3 regions of the Arthrobacter sp. UC242_113 genome follow, and region 1 is predicted to be linked to each of the others. Evidence: riboswitches for the same ligand, from Rfam matches in the RefSeq annotation. Region 1 holds a riboswitch; each other region holds the start of a gene.
What was found. A riboswitch is a leader RNA that binds a small molecule or an ion and turns the genes downstream of it on or off. The one in region 1 is predicted to bind S-adenosylmethionine.
Positions count from the first base shown of each region.

Region 2: another riboswitch for S-adenosylmethionine. It lies ahead of ACHMXB_RS15825 (DUF1737 domain-containing protein); the one in region 1 lies ahead of ACHMXB_RS02840 (homoserine O-acetyltransferase).
Region 3: another riboswitch for S-adenosylmethionine. It lies ahead of ACHMXB_RS09320 (aminotransferase class V-fold PLP-dependent enzyme); the one in region 1 lies ahead of ACHMXB_RS02840 (homoserine O-acetyltransferase).

Region 1 is NZ_CP171968.1:635,993-638,248, forward strand. Features, by position in the region: gene ACHMXB_RS02835 (VOC family protein) at 1-625, opposite strand, end outside; SAM riboswitch class IV at 924-1,039, shown strand; gene ACHMXB_RS02840 (homoserine O-acetyltransferase) at 1,145-2,251, shown strand.
Region 2 is NZ_CP171968.1:3,463,646-3,465,901, forward strand. Features, by position in the region: gene ACHMXB_RS15820 (NtaA/DmoA family FMN-dependent monooxygenase) at 1-652, opposite strand, end outside; SAM riboswitch class IV at 859-973, shown strand; gene ACHMXB_RS15825 (DUF1737 domain-containing protein) at 987-1,295, shown strand; gene ACHMXB_RS15830 (rhodanese-like domain-containing protein) at 1,292-1,702, shown strand; gene ACHMXB_RS15835 (O-succinylhomoserine sulfhydrylase) at 1,704-2,256, shown strand, end outside.
Region 3 is NZ_CP171968.1:2,066,675-2,068,930, reverse strand. Features, by position in the region: gene ACHMXB_RS09320 (aminotransferase class V-fold PLP-dependent enzyme) at 1-1,089, opposite strand, end outside; SAM riboswitch class IV at 1,124-1,237, opposite strand; gene hisN (histidinol-phosphatase) at 1,418-2,230, opposite strand.

The sequences.
Region 1 (2,256 bases):
CGCCCGCTGCGGTTTCGAACGTGACCGAGAGGATGCCCGGCGTTCCGTGCGGGGCGACCCAGTTCACGGCGACGTCCTCCAGCGGCCTTTCGACGGGCTCGCCGAGCCACTCGGTCACGCGCTCGGCAGAGCCCGCGATCGTGAGGCTGGACATCTTCACATTGCTGTCATAGGCGTTGGACGGGTGCAGTTCCGCATCGCCCTCCCACTTCAGCATGTACGGGACCTGCGGGTCCGCGATCAGTCCCAGGATGCCGATCTGCTTCCAGACAAGCTCCCGTCCGTCGGGGAACTTGCGGTTGCCGTTGACCGCGGAGCGGCCCAGGCGTTCCTCGAAGGGGGCCAGGTCGTCAACTTCGACGCACCAGCCCATCCAGCCGCCGCCCGCGGCGGACCGGGCCCGGACGGCCTGGCCGAACGGTGCCTTGTCCGACGCCGGGTGGTCCAGGACCTCAACAACCTCGAGGTACTTGTGTCCGGCCAAGGGAATGATCATGTTCCGGGTCCCAAACCGGGGGTGCACCCCGCCCTTTACGGCTTCGACGCCGAGGGCAGAGGAGATACGTTCGGTGGTGGCCGCCAGGCCATCGTGTTCACAGGCGTAAGAGACGTGATCCATGCGCATGCCCTCATCTTGGCACTTTGTGAGGTGGCTCTCAGCTTAGGCCCACCTAACATTGCGAAAAGTCCATACTTTGACGAAGTTCTTCACAAAGCTGTGCGCTTAACAGTCCCATTCCGGCGCTGATCGCAGGTCATGAGTGCCAGCGAAGAAAGCCCCGGCTCGCTGGCCGGCAACCCTCCGGCCGCGGCTGAAAAGCGCTTTGTGGAGATGCTATGGAACCGGCCCGTGAGGGGCCGGGAGTCACACAGCCGTCACATTCTTAGCGCAGACGTCCGCCTGTTTCGTAAACTGGGCAACAGGTCATGAGTGCCAGCGACAGCCCCGGCTTGCTGGCCGGCAACCCTCCTTCCGCGGTGGGGTGCCCCGGGTGAAGACCTGGCCTGCCGGACAGCTGCCGGCGGGCAAGCGCGTAGAAGAGGTTTACCTGTGACGATTTCTGTCAGCACCGACGTACCCGCCGCCGCCCCAAAGGGCACCATTCCGGATGGCACTGTTCCAGACGGCCGGGTCCCCGATGGCATTGTTCCCGACGGGGCAAGCCAGCACAGCACTGTCCAGTACCTCAACATCGGCAGCCTGGAACTCGAGGCCGGGGGATTCCTGCCCGACGTGACCCTGGCCTACGAATGCTGGGGAACGCTGAATGAGGGCGGCTCCAACGCCATCCTCGTTCAGCATGCCCTCACCGGGGACACGCACGTGACCCGGGGCGGCACAGGGACTGAAGAGGGCTGGTGGGAACAGCTCGCCGGGCCCGGTGCGCCGGCGGACACCGACAGGTTCTTCGTCATTTCCATCAACATCCTGGGCGGCTGTTACGGATCCACGGGGCCGTCGTCGACCGCTCCGGACGGCAAGCCCTGGGGTTCACGCTTTCCGCTGGTGACGCTGAGGGACTCCACTGTGGCCGAGGCGCGGCTGGCTGACCGGCTCGGCATCCCCAGTTGGTACGCCGTGATGGGCGGCTCCATGGGCGGGGCACGCGCCCTCGAGTGGGCAGTCACTTTCCCGGAGCGGGTGCGCCGCTGCGGCGTGATCGCCGTCGGCGCCAGGAGCACTGCCGAACAAATCGCGTTCGCGCAGGCCCAGACGCTTGCCATCCGGCAGGACCGCCATTTCAACGGCGGCGACTACTACGGCGGACCGGAACCCGCGGATGGCCTGGCACTGGCACGGCGGATTGCACACATCACCTACCGGTCTGCCTACGAACTGGATTTCCGGTTCGGCAGAAACGCCCAGGCCGCTGAAGAGCCGCTGCAGGCCGATGCCCTGGCGGGCCGCGGCCGTTACCAGGTGGAGAGCTACCTCGACCACCAGGGCAACAAGCTGGTCCGGCGCTTCGACGCCAACAGCTACATCGCCCTGACGGAAACCCTCATGAGCCATGACGTCACCCGCGGGCGGGGGACGCTCAAAGAGGCCCTCGCCCGGACCACCGCTGATTTCTTCGTGGCCGCCGTGGAGTCGGACCGGCTGTACTTTCCCGCCCAGTCGCAGGAACTGGCAGAGTCGCTGCCCGGAAACGTGGATGTCCACATGATCGATTCGCCGATCGGCCACGACGGCTTCCTCACGGAGATCGGCCAGTTGAACGCCCAGCTCAGGGCACACCTCCTCAGCTGACCGGC
Region 2 (2,256 bases), 1.8 Mb from region 1:
CCAGCACCGGTTCCTCCGGCAGCGGGGCCGTGTTCAGCGGTCCCCGGACCTTGAAGAACTCCCCTTCGTGGTGGATCGGCCGAACTTTGGTGTGGTCCGCGAAGACCCCTGCCCGGGTGTCCTCCCGGATGGCGTCCGGTTCCCAGCTGCGCCAGAGCTTCCGAACCACGTCCACGAACTCCTCGGCCTTCTCGTAGCGGAGGTCGTGCTCGATCTGCTGGTCCAGTCCATAGTTCTGCGCGGCAAGGTCGCTGCCGGAGGTCACCACATTCCAGCCCAGCTGCCCGTTGGAGAAGTGCTGCAGCGTGGCCAGCAGCCGGGCGGCGGTGAACGGCGGGTAGAAGGAGGCGCTTATGGTGGGCACGATGCCCAGGTGCTCCGTGGCGGAGAGCAGATACGGCACCAGGGCCAGCGGATCGTGCTTCGGCGCAAAGGACGCCTGCGCCAGGGAGACCTCCGCGCTGCCGCCGTAGGTGTCGGGGACGGTGAGGGAGTCCTCGATGATGAACAGGTCCAGCCCAGCCCGCTCGAATTCGCGGACCGCATGCTGGTAGGGAGCGGGCTTCCTCCAGTCGTAACCGATACCGTAGCCGGGCGTCCCCCATCCCTGGACCCCGAAGCCATGGCCCACAAACCATCCAAAGTGCAGCATGGGAGTCACTTTATTCGGGGGCGAATCATTCACTGCGGCCTGGTTTCATCCGGCGTTACGGCGGTTCATCTCCCGTAATTATCCTCCCGGCCACCGGCTTTGTAACCGCAACCCTGAACTGCCGTGACCGGCCCTGACCGAGTGCGTTACGGAAGATGACGACGGCGGCGGTGCGCCCCGCCGTCGTCGGTGTTACGTTTTTGGGGAGTAATGAGTACCGGCATTAAGCCCTGACTGGCCGGTCGGCAACCCTCCTTCCACGGCGGGGTGCCTCAGGTGAATACTCGGCATATCGACCACTTCGAGCTGCAAGCGTGAGAAAAGGAGATCCGTCGTGTCAGACGCCCCCGCCGTTGCAACGCTGCCGTCCCAGCAGGATAAACCCGAGGAAAAGCTGTCCTACCGCCTGATCACGGGGCCGGACGACCGTGCGTTCTGTGAGCGCATCTCGGCGGCCCTGGCCGAGGGGTACGTGCTGCACGGCAGCCCTGCCGCCACCTTCAACGGCACCGGCGTCATCGTGGCCCAGGCTCTTATCCTGCCCGCCGCCATCGCCACCGCAGATGCCGCAGTCGCTACCGCCGTTGACCGGTTGGACTCTGATGAGGACCTCGCCGAAGAAGCTTACGAGGGCCACGCATGAGCTACGCCGGAGACCTCACACCGCAGGACGCCTGGGCAAAGCTCGAACAGGGCGCCGTCCTGGTGGATGTCCGCACCGAGGGCGAATGGGCGCACATCGGTGTCCCGGACACTAACGCTACGGACAACGATCCCCTGTTTATCCAGTGGACCTTCCCCGGCGGCATTCCCAACCCGAACTTCGTCGAGCAGCTGAAGCAGCAGGCGCCGGAGGACACGGGCGTGGAGCTTGTTTTCCTGTGCCGCTCCGGCCAGCGCTCCATCGCGGCGGCAATCGCCGCCACCCAGGCGGGCTTCACCGCCTACAACGTCCTCGAAGGCTTCGAGGGCGAACCCGACCGCTACGGTGAGCGCACCGTGAACGGCTGGAAGAACCGCGGCCTGCCGACGAACCTGGGAAAGAACTAAGTTGACCTTTAATCACGACGCCGCCGGCTGGAGCCCCGATACCCAGGCCGTCCGCGGCGGGCTTGACCGCACCAATTTCCAAGAGACCACCGAGCCCGTTTTCCTGAACTCCGGGTTCGTCTACGAGTCCGCCGCCGCCGCGGAGCGGGCCTTCACCGGCGAGGACGAACGCTTCGTCTACTCGCGCTACGGCAACCCGTCCGTGGCCACCTTCCAGGAACGGCTCCGCCTGCTCGAAGGCACCGAGGCGTGCTTTGCGACGGCGTCCGGAATGTCCGCGGTGTTCACCGCCCTGGGCGCCCTGCTCGGGGCCGGGGACCGCGTGGTCGCCAGCCGTTCGCTGTTCGGCTCCTGCTTCGTGATCCTCAACGAAATCCTGCCGCGCTGGGGCGTGGAGACGGTGTTCGTGGACGGTCCGGACCTCGAGCAGTGGCGTGCGGCCCTCTCGGTGCCCACAACGGCCGTCTTCTTCGAGTCCCCGTCCAATCCCATGCAGGAAATCGTGGACATCGCGGCGGTCAGCAAACTCGCCCACGCCGCCGGCGCCAAGGTGG
Region 3 (2,256 bases), 1.4 Mb from region 1:
GTATCCCTCCACGGAGAAGTTGACCACGCCGATGGCGTCGTCCGGGTCGCTGTCGGCGAAGATCTGGTGGACGGTGACACCGTCGATTTTGCGCAGCCCCTCGACGAGGAAGGACCGGATGGCGGCCTCATGGGCGTGCCAGCCCTGTGGATCAAGGGCAGCGATCACCTGGGTTGCCCGGGCCAGCGTGGCCGCGCCGAGCACGTTGGGTGAGCCGCCCTCGTGGCGGGCAGGGCCGGTGGCCCAGCTGACGCCGTCGAGCCGGGCCTCGCTGACGGCGCCGCCGCCGGCGAGGTGGGGGGTGCCGGCGTCGAGCCAGTCGGGGCGGCCGATCAGGACGCCGGCCCCGAAGGGGGCGTAGAGCTTGTGGCCGGAGAAAGCGAGGTAGTCGACGTCGTCCGCGGCGATGTTGACGCGGCGGTGCGGTGCGAGCTGCGCGGCGTCCACCACGATCCGGGCGCCGAATTCGTGGGCAAGCGCAGCGAGGCGCCGGATGGGCAGGATTTCGCCGGTGACGTTGGACGCGCCGGTCACGGCGAGGAGGCTGACATCGCCGTGTTCCAGTTCGGCGCGCAGGCTGGCGATGGTGTCTTCCAGCGTCTCCGATGCCACCACGCTGCGGTGCGGCACGCCCTGCCAGGGCAGCAGGTTGGCGTGGTGCTCGATGTCCAGGTACAGCACTTCGCCGGTGTGGTGGTGGTCCTCCACGGGCAGGCAGCCGGCCAAGAGGTTGAGGGAGTCGGTGGTGTTCCGGGTGAAGATGACGGCGTCGTCGGCGCGGCCGCCCACGAACTCCCGCACGATGCTCCGCGAGTTCTCGTACACGGAGGTGCTGATCTGCGAGGCATAGCCGGCGCCGCGGTGCACGCTCGCGTAGTACGGCAGGATCTCGTTGAGGTACGCGGAAACCACTGACAGCGCAGGCGCGGAGGCGCCGTAATCGAGGTTGGCGTAGCGGACGTGGCCGCCCTGGATCAGCGGAGCCTGGATTTCTGCGCCGGTGACGGCTGCCAGGGGACGGCCGGCGGCGGCAAATCGGCCGTCCAGCACGTCTGAGCCGGTGGTGGAAGAAATGATTGCAGTCGTCATGGGACCTCACTGAGAAAGGACCCCGTGTGACGGGGATCCGCGCTTGCCGGGTCCGTTCCGGATCGGCCTGGTCGTCACCCGGGGCACCCCACCGCGAATGGAGGGTTGCCGGCCAGCTAACCGGGGTTTAGCGCTGGCACTCGTGACCTGTTACGAGACTAGGACATCCGGACGGGCGATGAAAAAGCCTGTCCGGAATGTTAAGCGGATTATTACGTAGCCCGGATATCGGGCCCGAGGCCGAATAATCGACGGCGAACGCCCCCGGAAGGGGACATCCGCCGTCGTAATATTCAGCGATAGAGGCGGCAGGCGCGGTGGGACGGAACTAGAGCAAATCGTCCAGCTGCGGGTTCAGGCGCTTCAGGACTTCCGAGTGCAGGATCGAGTTGGTAGCCAGCGCATTGCCGCCGAATGGGCCGTCGGTGCCTTCGAGGGAGGTGAAACGGCCGCCTGCCTCGGTCACGATCGGCACCAGCGCCGCCATGTCGTACAGGTTCAGCTCAGGTTCGCAGGCGATGTCCACGGCCCCTTCGGCCACCATGCAGTAGGACCAGAAATCGCCAAAGGCCCGGGTGCGCCAAACCTCCTCGGTGAGCTGGAGGAACTCATCGAGGTTTCCGCGGTCCTTCCAGCCGCCGAGGCTGGAGTAGGACAGTGAGGCGTCAGCGAGGCTGGACACATTGGATACCTTGAGCCTCGTGGCGGCCGCGAGGGAACGGCCCGAGTAGGCGCCCGCGCCTTTGGCCGCCCACCAGCGCTTGCCCAGCGCAGGGGCGCTGACCACGCCGACCACGGGTTCGCCCTCGTCGACGAGGGCGATCAGCGTGGCCCACACCGGCACGCCGCGGACAAAGTTTTTGGTGCCGTCGATGGGGTCGATGATCCAGCGGCGGGAACCGTGGCCGGAACTTCCGAACTCCTCACCGAGCACGGCATCACGGGGACGGGAACGGGACAGCTGGCCGCGGATGGACTCCTCGGCGGCCTTGTCCGCATCGGTGACCGGCGTCAGATCTGGCTTCGTCTCGATCTTGAGGTCCAGCGCTTTGAACCGGCTCATGGTCTGGTCGTCCACGGAATCGGCCAACACATGGGCCAGACGCAGGTCATCATTGTAGGTTGAAGCGGGTTGGGTCATGGTTCCAAACTACCCTCAAAGGCCCT